Regions from separate parts of the Saccharopolyspora gloriosae genome, predicted to be linked through region 2. Evidence: riboswitches for the same ligand, from Rfam matches in the RefSeq annotation. Region 2 holds a riboswitch; each other region holds the start of a gene.
What was found. Region 2 has a riboswitch for cobalamin ahead of BJ969_RS10800 (ABC transporter substrate-binding protein). Riboswitches for the same ligand answer to the same signal wherever they lie in the genome.

Region 1: another riboswitch for cobalamin. It lies ahead of BJ969_RS21935 (putative cobaltochelatase); the one in region 2 lies ahead of BJ969_RS10800 (ABC transporter substrate-binding protein).
Region 3: another riboswitch for cobalamin. It lies ahead of BJ969_RS20205 (ribonucleoside-diphosphate reductase subunit alpha); the one in region 2 lies ahead of BJ969_RS10800 (ABC transporter substrate-binding protein).
Region 4: another riboswitch for cobalamin. It lies ahead of cobN (cobaltochelatase subunit CobN); the one in region 2 lies ahead of BJ969_RS10800 (ABC transporter substrate-binding protein).

Annotation. Positions count from the first base shown of each region.
Region 1 is NZ_JACHIV010000001.1:5,054,005-5,058,385, forward strand. It holds gene cobO (cob(I)yrinic acid a,c-diamide adenosyltransferase) at 1-17, opposite strand, end outside; gene BJ969_RS21935 (putative cobaltochelatase) at 369-2,495, opposite strand; cobalamin riboswitch at 2,554-2,694, opposite strand; gene BJ969_RS21940 (GNAT family N-acetyltransferase) at 2,764-3,234, opposite strand; gene BJ969_RS21945 (trypsin-like serine protease) at 3,456-4,244, opposite strand.
Region 2 is NZ_JACHIV010000001.1:2,433,915-2,438,295, forward strand. It holds gene BJ969_RS10790 (caspase, EACC1-associated type) at 1-130, shown strand, start outside; gene BJ969_RS10795 (cytochrome P450) at 273-1,463, shown strand; cobalamin riboswitch at 1,740-1,870, shown strand; gene BJ969_RS10800 (ABC transporter substrate-binding protein) at 1,954-2,970, shown strand; gene BJ969_RS10805 (FecCD family ABC transporter permease) at 2,967-4,001, shown strand; gene BJ969_RS10810 (ATP-binding cassette domain-containing protein) at 3,998-4,381, shown strand, end outside.
Region 3 is NZ_JACHIV010000001.1:4,662,053-4,666,433, forward strand. It holds gene BJ969_RS20200 (bifunctional metallophosphatase/5'-nucleotidase) at 1-1,419, opposite strand, end outside; cobalamin riboswitch at 1,628-1,854, shown strand; gene BJ969_RS20205 (ribonucleoside-diphosphate reductase subunit alpha) at 1,977-4,381, shown strand, end outside.
Region 4 is NZ_JACHIV010000001.1:5,026,842-5,031,222, reverse strand. It holds gene cobN (cobaltochelatase subunit CobN) at 1-2,370, opposite strand, end outside; cobalamin riboswitch at 2,493-2,626, opposite strand; gene cobG (precorrin-3B synthase) at 3,224-4,381, shown strand, end outside.

The DNA of each region.
Region 1 (4,381 bases), 2.6 Mb from region 2:
GGCTTTCCCTGAGGCATGGGCTCAGACCCTAGGCCACCTCGGTCGGGCGCCGGACCGGCTGTCGCGGACCTCACCGTCTCCGGTCGGCTCGAAAACGCCTCGCAGCAACCGTTTTCCGGCCCACCGGCGGCGAATCGCGCGTCGGCCGGATTGGAGCCGACCGACATCGGTGGACTGCTGAGACGCGCTCACCGACGGGTCGTCCCGGTGCGAAAAAAAGCGCCCCCGCGCTCGACCGACCTGGGGGTCATCGGGAGCGCGAGGGCACTTCGTGGTCCACCCCTGGGGGTCAGGTGGACGAGGAAGAGCTTACCAACTACGCCGGGATATTCCTACTCCGCCCGGACCGGGTCGTAACCGAATCGGAATCAAGCGGCCCGAGCGGCGGTGTCGCGGGCCGCGCGCACGACCCCGGCGACGGCGTCGGCGGAGAGCTCCTCCAGCCGCAGGCAGGCCCCGCCGAGTGCGGTGGCGACCTGGCCGGCGAGGCCGAGGCGCACCATGCCCTGCTCGCAGTCGACCACCACCGACGCCACGCCGAGCCCGGCGAGCAGGCCCGCCGCGCGCATCGAGTCCCGCACCGCCTGCTGCGCCCTGGCGCGCCCGGTTCCGCCGCCACCGGCGGGAACCGTGGACTTGCCGTCGGTGAGCAGCACCAGCAGCGGACGCCTGCGCGGGTCGCGGGTGCGCTCGGTGGTCACGACCTGGCGGACCTTGAGCAGCCCGGTGGCCAGCGGCGTGCGGCCACCGGTGCGCAGGTCCCGCATCCGGGTGGCGGCGATCTCCACCGACGACGTGGGCGGCAGCGCGAGCTCGGCGTCCTCGCCGCGGAAGGTCACCACGCCGACCTTGTCCCGGCGCTGGTAGGCGTCACGCAGCAAGGAGAGCACGGCGCCGCTGACGGCGGACATGCGTTCGCGGGCGGCCATCGAGCCGGAGGCGTCGACGGCGAACAGCACGAGGTTGCCTTCGCGGCCTTCGCGCACCGACTTCCGGACGTCCCCGCGGTGCAGGACCAGTCCGGGGCCGCTGCGCCCGCGCGCCCGCTGGTGCGGGGCCGCCGCGATCAGCGTGGACGGCAGATGCACCCCATGTCCGTCCACTGTGGAGGATCGGACGGTCTGGCCGCTGCGGGACCGGGCGCGGGAACGCCTGCCGGGAGCGCCTTCGCCGACCCCGGGGACTTCGAGCAACCGAGCCCGGAACGCCGGTGCGGGCGCGGCCGGGGGCTTGCTCGCGGGAGCCCGACCGTTTCCGTCGTCCTGCCGCGAGCCGCCGTCGCCGTTCGGCGCGGGCGCCTCCGGCGGGGTCTGCGCCTCGCCACCGCCCGGCCCGTCCGGGCCGTCGTCCGGTCCGCCGTCGGGGGCACCGCCGCCGGGCCCGCCCGGCCCGTCGTCGGGACCGTCCGGCGGTTCCTCCCCGCCGTCGTCCTGCGCGGAACCCCGGTCGTCGCCCGGCTGGTCCTGCGCGTGCTGGGCGGCGTCGTTGAGCGCCTGCTGCAGCTGATCCTCTTCGACGCCGGGCTCGTCGAACGGGTCGCGGCGCCGCCGGTGCGGCAGCGCCAGCCGGGCCGCGGCCTCCACGTCCGATTCGGCCACGGCGTCCGCGCCGCGCCACGCGGCGTGCGCCACGGCGGTCCGGGCCAGCACCAGGTCCGCGCGCATGCCGTCCACGTCGAACGACGCGCACAGCGCGGAAATGCGCCGCAGCTCCGCGTCGGGCAGCCGCACCGACTCCACCCGGGACCGCGCCTCGGTGATCCGCCGCGCCAGGTCGGCGTCCGCGTCGGCCCACCGCGCCGCGAAACCCGCCGGGTCCGCCTCGAACGCGAGCCGCCTGCGCACCACCTCGGTGCGCGTCGCCACGTCGCGCGACGCCGCGACCTGCACGGTGAGCCCGAACCGGTCGAGCAGCTGCGGACGCAGCTCGCCCTCCTCCGGGTTCATGGTGCCCACCAGCAGGAACGAGGCCGCGTGCGTGACCGACACGCCTTCGCGCTCCACGTGCGCGCGGCCCATCGCCGCCGCGTCCAGCAGCAGGTCCACGAGGTGGTCGTGCAGCAGGTTGACCTCGTCGACGTAGAGCACGCCGCGGTGCGCCGCCGCCAGCAGACCGGGCTGGTAGGCGCTGACGCCCTCGGTCAGCGCGCGTTCCAGGTCGAGCGAGCCGACGAGCCGGTCCTCGGTGGCGCCGACCGGCAGCTCGACCAGTTCCGCGGGCCGCCGCACCCCGGTGATCTCGGCGTGCGGGCCGTCCGGGCACTGCGGGTCGGGCCGGTCCGGGGCGCAGCCGAAGCGGCAGCCGGGCACGACGTCCAGCGCGGGCAGCAGCGACGCCAGGGCGCGCACCACCGTCGACTTCGCGGTGCCCTTCTCGCCGCGCACCAGCACACCGCCGATGCGCGGGTGCACCGCGTTCAGCAGCAGCGCCAGCCGCAGGTCGTCGTGCCCGACCACCGCGGTGAACGGGAAGCGCGGGCTCGCGGGAGCAGTCATGCCAGGTGTTCCTTCCTCGGGTCTCGGACGCCCCGATGTCGGCTGCGCCAAGGCGAGGCAGTGTCCTGACTCCCGGATCAACGCGGGACCCCGGCCTTCCCAGGCAGCAGCGTTCGCCGACGCGCCCGGTGGCTCGCGAGGGAGGCCCGCTCCCCGGTCACAGTGGCGCCGACCGTGCCGGACTCGCACCGGCTTCCTGACCTGCCTTGGCTGGGACCAGCGTGCATCGTCGCAGATCACGGACGGCCGAGGAACAGCCGCGACGGGCTCAGCGCAGCGAGCCGGGGTATCGGTGCATGTCGACGTGCGGGATGCCGTCTTCGAGATACTCCTCACCCGAGGGTTCGAACCCGAAGCCGCGGTAGAACTCCAGCGCGTAGGTCTGCGCCGACAGCGTCGCCGGGGCGCGCTGGATCTCGGCGAGCGCGGCGCGCATCAGCTTGCGCCCGAGGCCGAGACCGCGGGCCTCCTTCGCGGTGGCGACGCGGCCGATGCGGAAGGTGCCGTCGGGGTCTTCGAGCAGCCGCAGGTAGCCGAGCACGTACCCGTCGGCGGAGTCGATCCAGAAGTGCCGAGTGCTGTTCTCCAGGTCCCGGCCGTCGAGCTCCGGGTACGGGCAGCTCTGCTCGACCACGAACACGTCCACGCGCAGGCGGAGCATGCGGTAGAAGTCCTCAGCGTCGAGGTCGGCCGTGTAGGCGCGGTGGACTGCGGTGGCGAGCGGTTGCAGGGTCACCATCACGGGATATCACATTCCGGCTACGACACCTGCGGTCACCTGCGGCGGAAGTAGCGCAGACCACGTCCTGCGCCCGGCCCGCGCGCGGCCGCGGAAATCGGGAAGTGCAGCGCACGAACGCGCCTCGGCCACCCGAAGCGGACATTCCCGATGAACAGGTCGGCTCCGCCCGAGAACGACGGCGCGCCGGACGTCCCATCCACCGGGACGACCACCTCCGTTCAGAGCCGGGCCGCGACGTCCGAGGAGACCGCCGCGATCCGGGTGTACACGCCGGGCGTGCCGGGCCGCCCGCATCCGGTGCCGTAGGACACGACGCCGATCAGCCTGCCGTCGGTGACGAGCGGCCCGCCGGAGTCCCCGGCGCACGCGTCCCGGCCGCCTTCCGGCGCTCCCGCGCACACCCGCGTTCCCGGTTCGTAGTCGGAGTACGCGGCCCGGCAGTCCGCGTCGGAGCTGATCGGCACCTCGGCGGAGCGCAGCACCTCCGAGGACGAGCCGGTCTCGGCGGTGCGCCCCCAGCCGTAGACCCGGGCCTGCTTGCCCGGCCGGTACGGCTCGGCGTCCCCGGGTTCGGCCATCGGCAGCGGCTGCTGCGCGGCGGGAGCGGTCAAGGTCAGCACCGCCACGTCGTATCCCTCGGTGACGTCCCGGAATTCCGGGTGCACCCACACGCCCCCGACCGCGCCGTCGGTTCCCCCGGTGTCGCGCAGGTCCGCCCGGCCGGTGATCGCGCGCAGCGCCGCGGGGTCGCGGCCGTCGACGCAGTGCGCGGCGGTGACGACCTTGATCGGCGTGACGAGGGTGCCGCCGCAGAACTGGTGCCCCGCGTCGTCGGTCAGCGCCACCGCCCACGGCGCCGCGCCCTCTTCAGCGCCGCCGAGGACCCGCTCCTGAGCGGGGTCGGCCCCGGCCGGAGCGCCCAGCGCGGTCAGCGCCGCGGCCAACGCGGAGGCGCCGGCGGCGAAGCGGGCCGGCGAACGCCGCGGCGGGCGGGAGTGGTCGGACACGACGGCCTCCAAGACTCGCACCGCTGATCGGAGGTGATCAACGCGTTCGGCGGCACACGGTAGCGGCCCGGTCACCGAGAGATCAGGAGGGCGAGCTCACATGGGCTCGCAAGAATTTTTCGTTAATATAGTTGTTG
Region 2 (4,381 bases):
GGTCGTGCTAGGTCAGTGGATGTCGCCGCTCATCGCGTTGTGGACTTCCGCGCTGGTGAACTTCGTCTTCATGCTGCTCGTGTTCGGGTGGGATCATGAAAGCGGTCATCACTTCACGTTTCGGCGGTGACCGTCCGGTCCGGATCGAGTGCGGCGTCCGCTGCCGGCGCCGAGGGCCGACCCGCTCCCGCGGTGTGGTCTTTTCCCCAGCGAATGGGGCCTAACGTCGGCGGCACGCCCATGATCGCTGCCCCGCCGCGGAGGACACATCCATGACCGTCGACGAGCTGCCGCTGCTGAAGTCCGAAGGGTCCGTGGTCGGCAGGCTGAGCCCGCTGATGCGGCAGCTGCGCGAACGCGGCCCCGTCGTCAAGGTGCGCACCCGCGCCGGTGATGAGGCGTGGCTGGTGACCCGGCTCGCCGAGCTCAAGCAACTGCTCAAGGACCGCCGCATCGGCCGCTCCCACCCCGACCCGGAGAACCGGCCCCGCTACCTCGACAGCCCGCTGCTGGACACCCTGGTGCGCAGCGACGATCCGGAGGTGGCGCGCGAGATCCACGTGAAGACCCGCGCCGCGCTCACCCCCCACTTCTCCGCGAAGCGGATGGTCGCGCTGCGGGAGCGGGTCGCCGCGCGCGTCGCCGCGCACCTGGACCGGATCACGGCGTCCGCGCCGCCGGTGGACCTGCACGCGGAGCTGTCGCTGCCGCTGTCGTTCGAAGTGCTCTGCGATCTGCTCGGCGTCGCCGAGCACGACCGGTTCATGGCGATGCTGGCCGGGGCCGGACGGCTCGACGAGTCGGAGAAGGTGGCCGTCGGAGCCCAAGAGCTGTTCGCCTACCTGCAGGAACTGGTCGAGGAGAAGCGCCGCGAACCGGACGAGCACCTCATCTCCGCGCTGTGCGAGGCGGAGATCGACGACGGCACGGTGTGCGAACTGATCTCCACGATCAGCTTCTCGTACCTGGTGACGCCGACGAACCTCAGCGCGGGCATCGCCCTGTTCGCCTCGCACCCCGAGCAGCGCGAACGCGTCGTGCGCGACCCCGGCCTGCTGGAGACCGCCGTCGAGGAGGTGCTGCGGCTGAGCAAGGTCGACGAGTCCTTCCAGCCCCGCTACGCCGGCGAGGACATCGAGATCGGCGGTGTCGTCATCAAGGCCGGTGACCTGGTGCTGTGCGACCACTACTCGCCGTCGTTCGACGACCGCGTCTTCGACGACCCGGAGACCTTCGACGTCGGCCGCAGCCCCAACCCGCACTTGGCGTTCAGCCACGGCCTGTCGCACTGCATCGGTGCCCCCCTCGCGCGCATCGAACTCCAAGAGGTCTACGGAGCGCTCCTGCGCCGCCTGCCCGACCTCACCCTCGCCGTCCCGATCGAAAAGGTCGGCATGCCCACCGATTCCGAAGACGACGAACAAATGGGCAACGGAATCGCAAGACTCCCCGTCACCTGGTGACGTCTGTGTCTTGTCAGCGACGAAGTCGCTGAGCAGCGACCACGCACGCAGCCGGAACACCCGCGGGTTCTCAGTGGCTTCCTCGCGAGGACGGCCTTTTCCCTCGTGGCGGAGCCACTCGGGAAAAAAGATCCCGCAGCGAGGAAGCAACTGAGGTTCCGCCACCCGACCACCTATGCAGGCCGCCCACCCCTGCTCACGGCGAGGAACATCACCTTGATGGAGTAGTGGGATGTCCGGTTAGGGTGCTCGGGAGCCTGTCGCGCCCGTGAGGGCAGGGAATCCGGTCGGAAGCCGGAGCTGACGCGCAGCGGTAGGGGCGATGGGCGAGGACGGCCACGGCCGGAACCACTGGACCTCCCGGTCCGGGAAGGGGCCTCGCCCGGTGAGCCCGAGCCCGAAGACCTGGCCGGCTCCCCGGACCGCAGGCGGTTCCGGGTCGCAGCCTGCCGGACTCCGCGCCTGGGTCCGGGGTGAGGAACCTCGTGCCATGCCGTTCTCGCAAGCCCGCTCGTTACGCCTCGGGCTGGTGGCGCTGGCCGCCGCTGTGCTGGTCTCGTGCGCCGCGCCCGCCGACGACACCATCCGCGGCGAGGCCGCGACGACGGTGCGCAACTGCGACACCGACGTCACCGTCGAAGCGCCGCCGCGGCGCGCGGTGTCGCTGAACCAGTCCACGACCGAGATCATGCTGGCCTTGGGGCTGGCGGATCGGATGGTGGGCACCGCGACCTGGACCGACCCGGTCGATCCGGCGCTGGCGGAGGCGAACTCGCGGGTGCCGCGGCTGGCCGACAACAACCCGTCGTTCGAGTCGGTGCTGGGCACCGAACCGGACTTCGTGCTCGGCGCCTACAAGGCCGTGTTCACCGATGAGGGGGTCGCCGACCGCGAGCGGTTCGGTGAGCTGGGCGTGCCGACGTACCTGTCGCCGAGCAACTGCTTCCCGGAGGAGGCGCCGCTGCCGAAACCGGTGGAGCTCGACGACATCTACCGCGAGGTGCAGGAGATCGCCGACCTGTTCGGCGTCCCCGAACGTGGTCACGCGCTCACCGAGCAGCTGCGCGGCCGGGTCGCGGCGGCGCAGCGGAAGGTCGCCGGGCTCGACTCCCGCGCCGAGACCTCGGTGCTGTTCTGGTTCGCCCGCACCGAATCGCCGTACATGGCGGGTTCCACCGGATCACCCGCGGTCATGACCCGCGCGCTGGGCGTGCGCAACGCCTACGCGGACATCAGCTCGATGTGGCCGCAGGTGTCCTGGGAGGACGTCCTCGCGCGCGACCCGGACCTGCTGGTGCTCGGCGACCTCACCCGCGACGGCGAAGGCGACGGGCTGGCGGCGAAGACCCGGTTCCTGCACGAGGATCCGGCGGTGTCCCGGCTCGCGGCGGTGCGAGACGGGCACCTGATGGGCATGACGGGCACCGAGCTCAACGTCAGCATGCGCACCGTGCGGGGCATCGAACGGCTCGCGGATCGGCTCGTCGAGATGGACCGGCAGCGGTGACGGCAGCGCCGTCAGCGGGGAGACTGCCGCCGGTCGCGATCGTGCTCGCCGGGATTCCGGCGCTGCTGCTGTCGATCGCGGTCGCGGTCACGCTCGGGCCGGCGCACCTCACCGTCGGCGACGTCGGCAGCGTGGTCGCCGATCGGCTGGGCCTGCTCGACACCGACGTCTCCCGCATCGGTCAGGGCATCGTGTGGCAGCTGCGGCTGCCGCGGGCGCTGCTGGCCGCGATCTGCGGAGCCGGGCTCGGCGTGTGCGGGGCGGTGCTGCAATCGCTGCTGCGCAACCCGCTCGCCGATCCGTTCCTGCTCGGCGTGTCCGCCGGAGCGTCCACCGGCGCGGTGTCGGTCGTGGTGCTCGGGCTCGGCGCGGGTGCGATCGGGCTCACCGCGGGCGCGTTCGCCGGGGCGCTGGTGGCGTTCGCGCTGGTGATGCTGCTCGCCTCGGTCGCGGGTGGGGCGGCCGGGCACACGGTGCTCGCCGGGGTCGCTGGCACCCAGCTGTTCTCCGCGCTCACCTCCTACATCGTGATCACCTCGGCGGACGCGGAGCAGACCCGCGGGGTGCTGTTCTGGTTGCTGGGGTCGTTGTCCGGCGCGCGGTGGAACGACGTCGCGATCTCCGCGGCGGTGTGCGCGGTGTGCCTGGTGCTGTGCCTGTCGCGGGCGGGGGCGCTGGACGCGTTCGCGTTCGGGCAGGACGCCGCGGCCTCCCTCGGCGTCCGGGTGGCACGGTTGCGGGCGGTGCTGCTGGTGGCGACCGCGCTGCTGGCCGCGACGCTGGTGGCCGCCGCCGGTGCGATCGGTTTCGTCGGGCTGGTGCTGCCGCAGGCCGCGCGGCTGCTCGTGGGTCCGCGCCACCGCGCGCTGCTGCCGGTGACCGCCGTGCTCGGCGCGGTGCTGCTGGTGTGGGTGGACGTGCTGGCCACGACCATCGCCGCCCCGCAGGAAGTGCCCGTCGGCGTCGTCACCGCGCTCGTCGGCGTGCCCGCGTTCGCCGTGCTGCTGGCCAAGCGGGGGAGGGTGTCGTGAGCCTGTCCGCGCACGACGTGTCCTGGTCCGCCGGAGGCGCGCTGATCCTCGACGGGGTGGGCCTGCGCGTCGACGAGGGCCGCACGGTGGGCCTGCTCGGGCCGAACGGGTCCGGGAAGTCCTCGCTGCTGCGGCTGCTGGCCGGACTGCGGCGACCGAGCTCCGGGGCCGTCGAGATCGGCGGGCGCGCGGCGCCGCAGTGGCCCCGGCGCGACCTGGCTCGCCGGGTGGCGGTGGTGGAGCAGCAGGTGGGCACCGACGTCGATCTCACCGTGACCGAGGTGGTCGCCCTCGGCCGCACCCCGCACCGCAACGGCTGGGGCGGCGCGAACCCGGCCGACGCGGAGATCATCCGGCGGGTGCTGGCGCAGACCGGGCTC
Region 3 (4,381 bases), 2.2 Mb from region 2:
CGTGGCGCCCTCCGGTGTCCACTGCTGTTCCAGCACGTTCTTGAGCTGCGCGCCGGTGAGCGTGATCGTCTGCATGATGTTGCCGAACGGCTGCACCGCGAACGCCTCGCCGTAGGTGACCACGCCGTCGCCCTCGCCCGCCGGGGAGGAGGCGTGCGGCAGGTCGGCGCGGACGCCGCCGGGGTTGGTGAGGGCCAGCTGCGCGCCACTCGCTGCGGTCGACTCCAGCTGGGCGTCCGCGATCACGCTGCCGAGCGCGGATTCCCCGGACGGCGCGGCGGCTTTGAGCAGGTCACCGGTGATCGTCCCGACGGCGCGGTTCGCGATCGGCGCGGCCTTCTCCCGCGCTTCCTCCACCAGCGCGACGGTCTCCGCGTCGGGTGCGATGTCGCGGGTGACGATCTCGTTGCGCGCCGAGCTCCGCTCCCGCACCACGTCGCGGGTGGCGCGGTCGATGCTCAGGTCGAGCACCGAGAGCAACCGGCCGAACGAGGCTCCTTGCACGACGGGGCGCGGCGCCCCGGCCGGGTCGGTGGCGGTGCAGTTGTACTGCTGGTGGCTGTGCGCGCTGAACACGGCGTCGACCTTCGGCGAGGCTTCGGTGGCGATGCGCGTCGCCGGGCCGCCCGGTTCGAGCTCGCAGGAGTCCGGTCCGCCGCCGGTGGCCTCGTCGCCCTGGTGCAGCAGCACGACCTGCGCCTTGATGCCGAAGCGGTCGAGCGCGTCGGCGGTGCGGTCGATGGCGGCGACCTCCTCGCCGAACCGCAGTCCTTCGACGGCCTCCGGGCTCACCACGCTCGGCAGGTCCTCCAAGGTGGCCCCGATGACGCCGATCGGCACGCCGCCGGAGACCTGCACGGTGAACGGCAGCAGCGCCGGGGAACCGTCCTCGAAGGACACGTTCGCGCCGAGGTACGGGAAGTGCGCGCCCTCGAAGGAATCCCGGAACCGGCAGCCGTCCTCCGGGTGGCAGCCACCGCTCTGCAACCGCTGCAGTTCCGCGTAGCCCTCGTCGAACTCGTGGTTGCCGACGACGTGCGCGCGCACGTCCTGCGAGTTGAGGAATTCGACGGTGGGTTCGTCGTGGAACAGCGCGGAGTTCACCGGGGAGGCGCCGACGCTGTCGCCCGCCGAGAGCACCAGCGAGTTCGGCGCCTGCGCGCGCAGCCGGTCGAGGTGCGCGGCGAGGTAGGCCGCTCCCCCGGCTTCGACGACGGAGCCGTCGGGCAGCTCGACCTCGCCGGAGGAGCCGGTGGGCGGTTCGAGGTTGCCGTGCAGGTCGTTGAAGGTGATCAGCCGCACGTCGGTGGTGTCCGGTCGCGGCGGCGCCTGCCCGGCGGCGGCGCCGGGGACCATCGCGGCGGTGGCCAGGGCGGTGGCGACGACGGCGAGTCCGCGTCGCACGCGGGAGGCGCGCATGATCGGAGTTCCTTCCGGACCGGTGATCTCGGAACAGGAGTCTGCCCGAACGACGGCCGCGACCACCAGCGAATCCGCATCACACACCGCTTCGGACTTGGTCCCGCACGAACCTCGCGTTCCCCGTCCGGGTGATGCGTGCGACATCAACAAGTCTTCCGCCACGCCGACGATGATGGGGTCCGGATCAGCGCCGAACGCTAGATGTAGTGTGGCGCCCGCTGATGGTTCACCGGGATCGCCCGGTGTGACAACAGGGAACCCGGTGCGAGTCCGGGACTGCCCCGCAGCGGTGAACGGGAACGACCGCCGTCACCACCTCCAGAGGTGGTGCAGCACTGAGCGCGATGCTCGGGAAGCGACGGCCAGTAGGTCCGGCGTCGAGGACGCCGGGTGCCCGTGAGTCCGAAGACCTGCCATCGGTGCGCGCACGAGGGGTGCGCGCCGTCCGGGACCTCGCGGGAGGGTCGCGGGACGAGCGGTGCCGTGCGCGCCGCGGTCCTCGCACGCTCCGAGCCGTCCCGGGCAGGTGTCCGAGCTTGCGAGGGAGAGAGCCAGTGACCGAGTCCACGACCCGGCCGTCAGCAGCCACCGCGGTACCCGCGGGAGTGCGGGTGCTGCGGCGCGACGGGACCGTTTCCGGTTGGGACGAAACGAAGATCTCCGTGGCGCTGACCAAGGCGTTCCTGGCGGCCGAGGGGGATTCGGCCGCCTCGTCGTCGAGGCTGCACCAGGTCGTCGCGGAGTTGTCGGAGCAGGCCGCGCGCGGAGTGCTGCGCCACGCCGGCCCCGAGGGCCTGGTGCACATCGAGCAGATCCAGGACGCGGTGGAGCTCGCGCTGATGCGCGGCGGCCACCACGGCGTCGCCCGCGCCTACGTGCTCTACCGGGAGCAGCACGCCCAGGCCCGCGAGACCCCGGAGCAGGCCGCGGACACCGCGCCGGAGCTGGCGATGACGCGCCCGGACGGCATCCGCGTGCCGCTGGACTGGGCCCGGGTGTCGACCGTCGTCGAGCAGGCCTGCTCCGGGTTGTCCGATGTGGACGCGGATCGGGTGCTGCGGGAGGTCCGGCGCAACGTCTACGACGGCATCGGCTCCGCCGAGCTCGCCGAGTCGCTGACGATGGCCGCCCGCACCTTCGTCGAGGGCGAACCGAACTACTCGCTGGTCACGGCGCGGCTGCTGCTGGACAAGCTGCGCCGGGAGGCGTTGAGCTTCGTCGCGGACGAGCCCGCCGAGGCCGACCAGGTGCAGATGCGGGACCGCTACGCCGGTTACTTCGCCGACTACGTGCGCCGCGGCATCGAGCTGGAGCAGCTGGACCCGGAGCTGGCGCGGTTCGACCTGGCCCGGCTGGGCGCCGCGCTGGACGCGGACCGCGACATCGCGTTCGGCTTCCTCGGCCTGCAGACCCTCTACGACCGCTACCTGCTGCACGAGCAGGGCGTGCGGTTCGAGCTGCCGCAGGCGTTCCTGATGCGGGTCGCGATGGGCCTGTCGCTGCGCGAGGACGACCGCGAGGCGCGCGCCGTCGAGTTCTACGACCTGCTGTCGTCGTTCGACTTCATGTGCTCGACGCCGACCTTGTTCAACTCGGGCACGACGCGCCCGCAGCTGTCGTCCTGCTTCCTGACCACGGTGGACGACGACCTGCACGGGATCTTCCACGGCATCAGCAACAACGCGCTGCTGTCGAAGTACGCGGGCGGTCTCGGCAACGACTGGACCCCGGTCCGGGGCACCGGCGCGCACATCAAGGGCACCAACGGTTCCTCGCAGGGCGTGGTGCCGTTCCTGAAGATCGCCAACGACACGGCGGTCGCGGTGAACCAGGGCGGCAAGCGCAAGGGCGCGGTGTGCGCGTACCTGGAGACCTGGCACGTGGACATCGAGGAGTTCCTCGACCTGCGCAAGAACACCGGCGACGACCGGCGGCGCACCCACGACATGAACACGGCGAACTGGGTCCCGGACGAGTTCCTGCGCCGCGTGGAGGCCGACGAGCAGTGGACGTTGTTCTCCCCGGACGAGGTCCCCGACCTGCACGACCTCTACGGCACCGCGTTCGCCGAGCGCTACCGCGAGTACGAGGCCGCCGCCGAGCGCGGTGAGCTGGCGGTGTTCCGCCAGGTCCGCGCGGTGGACCTGTGGCGGCGGATGCTCACGATGCTGTTCGAGACCGGTCACCCGTGGATCACCTTCAAGGACCCGTGCAACCTGCGTTCGCCGCAGCAGCACACCGGCGTGGTGCACTCCTCGAACCTGTGCACCGAGATCACGCTGAACACCGGTGGCGACGAGGTCGCGGTGTGCAACCTCGGTTCGATCAACCTGGCCCGGCACGTCACGCCCGACGGCCTGGACGTGGAGCGCCTGCGCCGCACGACCCGCACGGCGGTGCGGATGCTGGACAACGTGATCGACGTGAACTTCTACACGATCCCGGAGGCGCGGACCTCGAACATGCGCCACCGCCCCGTGGGCCTGGGCCTGATGGGCTTCTCGGACGCGTTGTTCGCGCAGCGCATCCCGATGTCCTCGCAGGCCGCGGTGGAGTTCGCGGACCTGAGCATGGAGCACATCAGCTTCCACGCCATCGGCGCGTCCTCGGACCTGGCGGCCGAGCGCGGCCGGTACGAGTCCTTCGAGGGTTCGCTGTGGAGCCGGGGCGTGCTGCCGATCGATTCGCTGCGGCTGCTGGAGCAGGCCCGCGAAACCGGCGTCGACCTGGACCACTCGTCCACTTTGGACTGGGACGGACTGCGGGAGCGGGTGCGCGCCAACGGGATGCGCAACTCGAACGTGCTGGCCATCGCGCCGACGGCGACGATCTCGAACATCTGCGGCGTCGGCCAGTCCATCGAGCCGCTGTACCGGAACCTGTACGTGAAGTCGAACATGTCCGGCGACTTCACCGTCCTCAACGCCGACCTGGTGCGCGATCTCAAGGCCGCCGGGGT
Region 4 (4,381 bases), 2.6 Mb from region 2:
GGGGACGTAGCCGCCTTCGAGGGCGTGCAGCGTCGCACCCATCTCGTCGGTCGTGGCGTCCAGGCGCGGCACCACCTCCGCGACCGCGAACTCCAGCACCCGCACCACGTCGTCCGGGGCGTCGCCCAGCACCGAACGGCACACCTCGACGACGGCGCCGAGCTCCCAGCCGTGCTCCTCCATGCCGGAGACGAGGGCGTGCGCGGAGGTCTCCACGTCGTCCACGGTGCCGCGCGCGACGCTGCCGTCCTCCAACATGCCCAGCGCCTCGCGCAGGCCGGGCAGCGCGCCGCTCTGGCCGCCCCACACCTGCCGGGCGCGCAGCATCGCCAGCACCAGGTTCACCCGCGCCTCGCCCTTCGGGGCGGCGCCCAGCACGTGCAGGCCGTCGCGGATCTGCGCGTCCTTGATCTCGCAGAGCCAGCCGTCGACGTGCAGCAGCATGTCGTCGAACTCGGCCTCGTGCGGGCGCTCGTCCAGCCCGAGGTCGTGGTCCAGCTTCGCGGCCTGCATCAACGTCCAGATCTGGCTGCGGATCGCGGGCAGCTTCGCCGGGTCCATCGCCGAGATCTGCGCGTGCTCGTCGAGCAGCTGCTCCAGCTTCGCGATGTCGCCGTAGCTCTCCGCCCGCGCCATCGGCGGCACCAGGTGGTCCACCAGCGTCGCGTGCACCCGGCGCTTCGCCTGGGTGCCCTCGCCGGGGTCGTTGACCAGGAACGGGTAGATCAGCGGCAGGTCCGCCAGCGCCGCGTCCGGCGCGCAGGACGCCGACATGCCCGCCGTCTTGCCGGGCAGCCACTCCAGGTTGCCGTGCTTGCCCAGGTGCACCATGGCGTGCGCGCCGAACTCGTCGGTCAGCCAGCGGTAGGCGGCCAGGTAGTGGTGACTCGGCGGCAGGTCCGGGTCGTGGTAGATCGCGATCGGGTTCTCCCCGAAGCCGCGCGGCGGCTGCACCATGATCACCACGTTGCCGGCGCGCAGCGCGGCCAGCACGATCTCGCCGTCCGGGTCGTGCGAGCGGTCCACGAACTGCTCGCCGGGCGGCGGGCCCCAGTGACCCTCGATGCTCTCGCGCAGGTCGTCGGGCAGCGTCGCGAACCAGTCGGCGTAGCGCTTCGCGGGGATGCGCACCGGGTTGCCGGACAGCTGCTCCTCGGTGAGCCAATCCGGGTCCTGGCCACCGGCGGCGATCAGCGCGTGCACCAGCGCGTCGCCGTCCTGCGCGGCCACGCCGGGCAGCGCGTCCGGACCGTCCTCCGGGCCGATGTCGTAACCGGCTTCGCGCAGCCGCTGCAGCAGGCCCACCGCGCTCGCCGGGGTGTCCAGGCCGACCGCGTTGCCGATGCGGGAGTGCTTCGTCGGGTACGCCGAGAGCATCAGCACCAGGCGCTTGTCCTTCGGCTCCACGTACCGCAGCCGGGCGTGCTTCACGGCGATGCCCGCGACGCGCGCCGCGCGCTCCGGGTCCGCCACGTACACCGGCAGGCCCTCCGAGTCGTTCTCCTTGAACGAGAACGGCACCGTGATCAGCCGACCGTCGAACTCGGGCACCGCGACCTGCGTGGCCATGTCCAGCGGGGACAGGCCCTCGTCGTTGTCCTGCCACGCTTCGCGGCTGGAGGTCAGCGTCAAGCCCTGCAGGATCGGCACGTCCAGGTCGGCGAGCGCGCCCACGTCCCACGCTTCGTCGTCCCCACCGGCCGAGGCCGTCGCGGGCTTCGTACCGCCCGCCGCGAGCACCGTCACGATCAGCGCGTCGGCCTGGCGCAACGTGTCCAGCAGGCCCGGTTCCGGGGCGCGCAGCGACGCGCAGAACACCGGCATCGCCCGGCCGCCCGCGTCCTCGATGGCGTCGGAGAGGGCGTGCGCGAACGCGGTGTTGCCCGCCATGTGGTGCGCCCGGTAGTAGAGCACCGCCACCTTCGGGCCCTCGGTGTTGCGCGGCTCGCGCTCCAGCAGGCCCCACTTCGGCGTCTCCACCGGCGGCTCGAAGCCGTGGCCGGTGAGCAGGACCGTGTCGGACAGGAAGTTGAACAGCTGCGTCAGGTTCTCCGGGCCGCCCTGCGCGAGGTAGGCGTGGGCCTGCGCGCACACGCCGCCGGGAACGGTGGAGCACTCCATCAGCTCCGCGTCCGGGGCCTGCTCACCGCCGAGCACCACCACCGGGCGCGGGCCTGCGAGCAGCGCGTCGAGGCCCTCCTCCCAGGCGCGGCGGCCGCCGAGCAGCCGCACGATCACCAGGTCGGCGCCCTCCAGCAGCGGCGGCAGGTCGTCCACGCCGAGCCGGGCCGGGTTGCCGAGGCGGAAGTCCGCACCGCTGGCGCGTGCGCTGAGCAGATCGGTGTCCGATGTGGACAGCAGCAGGATCATGCGGCACGCTCCCGGCTGAGCAGGGACGCGGGCATGCGGACAGGACGCATGGTCAACCTTCCTCGGGGTCCTCGCCCCGGAGTCGTCGGCACCCGGTGTCGGACCGGGCGGTGGCGGCGCGGAGTGTCCTGGCTCCCGGATCGGCGCTCGCTCCGGCCTTCCCGTCCGCGCACGTGCGCGGGCAGTGACCTTCGTTGTGCGGAGTCCGCTCCCCGGTGACAGTGGCGGGACCGCGCCGGACTCGCACCGGCTTCCTCCACTCGTCGCCGTCGACCACTCTCCGCAACGGGGCGATCGTTCGTCAAGTGGCCTGCTGCGCTGGTGCGCGAGAGATCACGCACGTGGCACCGCGCCGTTCGGCGGAACGCTCGCGCGACGGTCACCCACCGGACACGAGCGCTCGCCGAGGAATCCCCTCACCGCGAACTCGGTCGACACCGGCGCACCCCCGCACGCCGCCCCCACTCGTCACGTTGTGGACGATTCCCGCAATTTCGCGAGAAATCGAACGACCCGATCGAGGTGAACGTTCCTGATCCCGGCCGTGGAACCACTTCTGATCAGGGGAAACGAGTTGTCCACATGGGGTGTCCGACACGCCGGGGGCGGTCGATCTCTCGCGAAATTGCGAGGGCTTGAACAAGGTCCGGCCGGGGTTCGCGGGGCGGTCGTGCGGGGGAGGCCGCCGGGTCGGGGGTGGCTGTGGTGAGGCACATCGCGTTTTGCGTCCGCAACGAGGCCTGGCCGTAGTATCGACGACCGCCGGTGCGCGCCCAGGGCCGCGCACCACCGGAGACCCGCGCCGTGCGCTGGGAGTTCCGACCGACCACGAGCGATGAGAGCGGGGAGAACCGTGCCGCCACGAGCCGAACCGGACGCGTGCCCCGGCGCGCTGCGGGTGCACGAGGCCGCCGACGGCGGCCTGGCCCGGGTCCGGGTGCCGGGCGGGCGGCTCGACGCGCGGCAGGTGCGGGCGCTGGCCGCCGCGGCGGAGCTCGGCGACGGCGGCTGGGAGCTGACCTCGCGGGCGAACCTCCAGGTCCGCGGGCTCGCGCCGCACGCCGTGGCGGAGTTCGCGGCGACGCTGGCCGACGCGGGCCTGCTGCCCTCGCCGACGCACGAGCGGGTGCGCAACATCATCGCCTCGCCCTACACCGGTTGCGACGACGCGGGGTCGCTGGACGTGCACGCGGTGGCGACCGAGCTCGACCGGCGGTTGTGCGCGGCGCCCGCGCTCGCGGAGCTGCCGGGGCGGTTCCTGTTCACCGTGGACGACGGGCGGGGCGACGTCGCCGGGCTCGCCGCCGACATCGGGCTCGCCCCGGCGGACGGTTCGGTCGCGGTGCTGCTGTCCGGTGCGGACGAAGGAATCCGGGTCGCGACCGCGGACGCGGCGCGCGCCGCGGTGCTCGCGGCGGAGGCGTTCCTCGCGGAACGGCGGCGGCAGGAGTCGGCGAGCTGGCGGCTCGCCGAACTCACCGACGGTCCCCGGCTGATCGCCGCGCGCGTCATCGCCGAACCGGGCCCGGCGGAGGACGGTGCGCCGATCGCCGACACCGGCGCGGAGTCCGCTGACAGCACCGGATCTGCTCCCGGCACGGACGGTTCCGCTGAGCGTGCCGGGACCGTTCCTGCCGCAGCCGGCGGATCGGCTGAACGCACCGAGCGGCCCATCAGCGCGAGCGGTGCCGCTGAACGCGCCGGTTCCGCCCCCGGCGTGGGGGAACCGGCCGGCGGCGTCGGGTCTTCTCCCGCAACGACGTGCCACTCCGGTCCGGGTCGTCCCGTCGAGCCCGTCGCCACCCACGCCGATCTCGGCGTCCTGCACCGCCGCGACGGCCGGGTGAGCCTCGCGCTGGGCGCCCCGCTGGGCAGGCTGAACGCCGAGCAGGTCGCGGCGCTGGCCGCCCTGGACCGCCCGCTGCGGCTCACGCCGTGGCGCACCCTGCTGCTGCCCGGAATCCCCGAGCACGACGCGACGACCCTGCTGTCCGAAATGGACGGAGCCGGT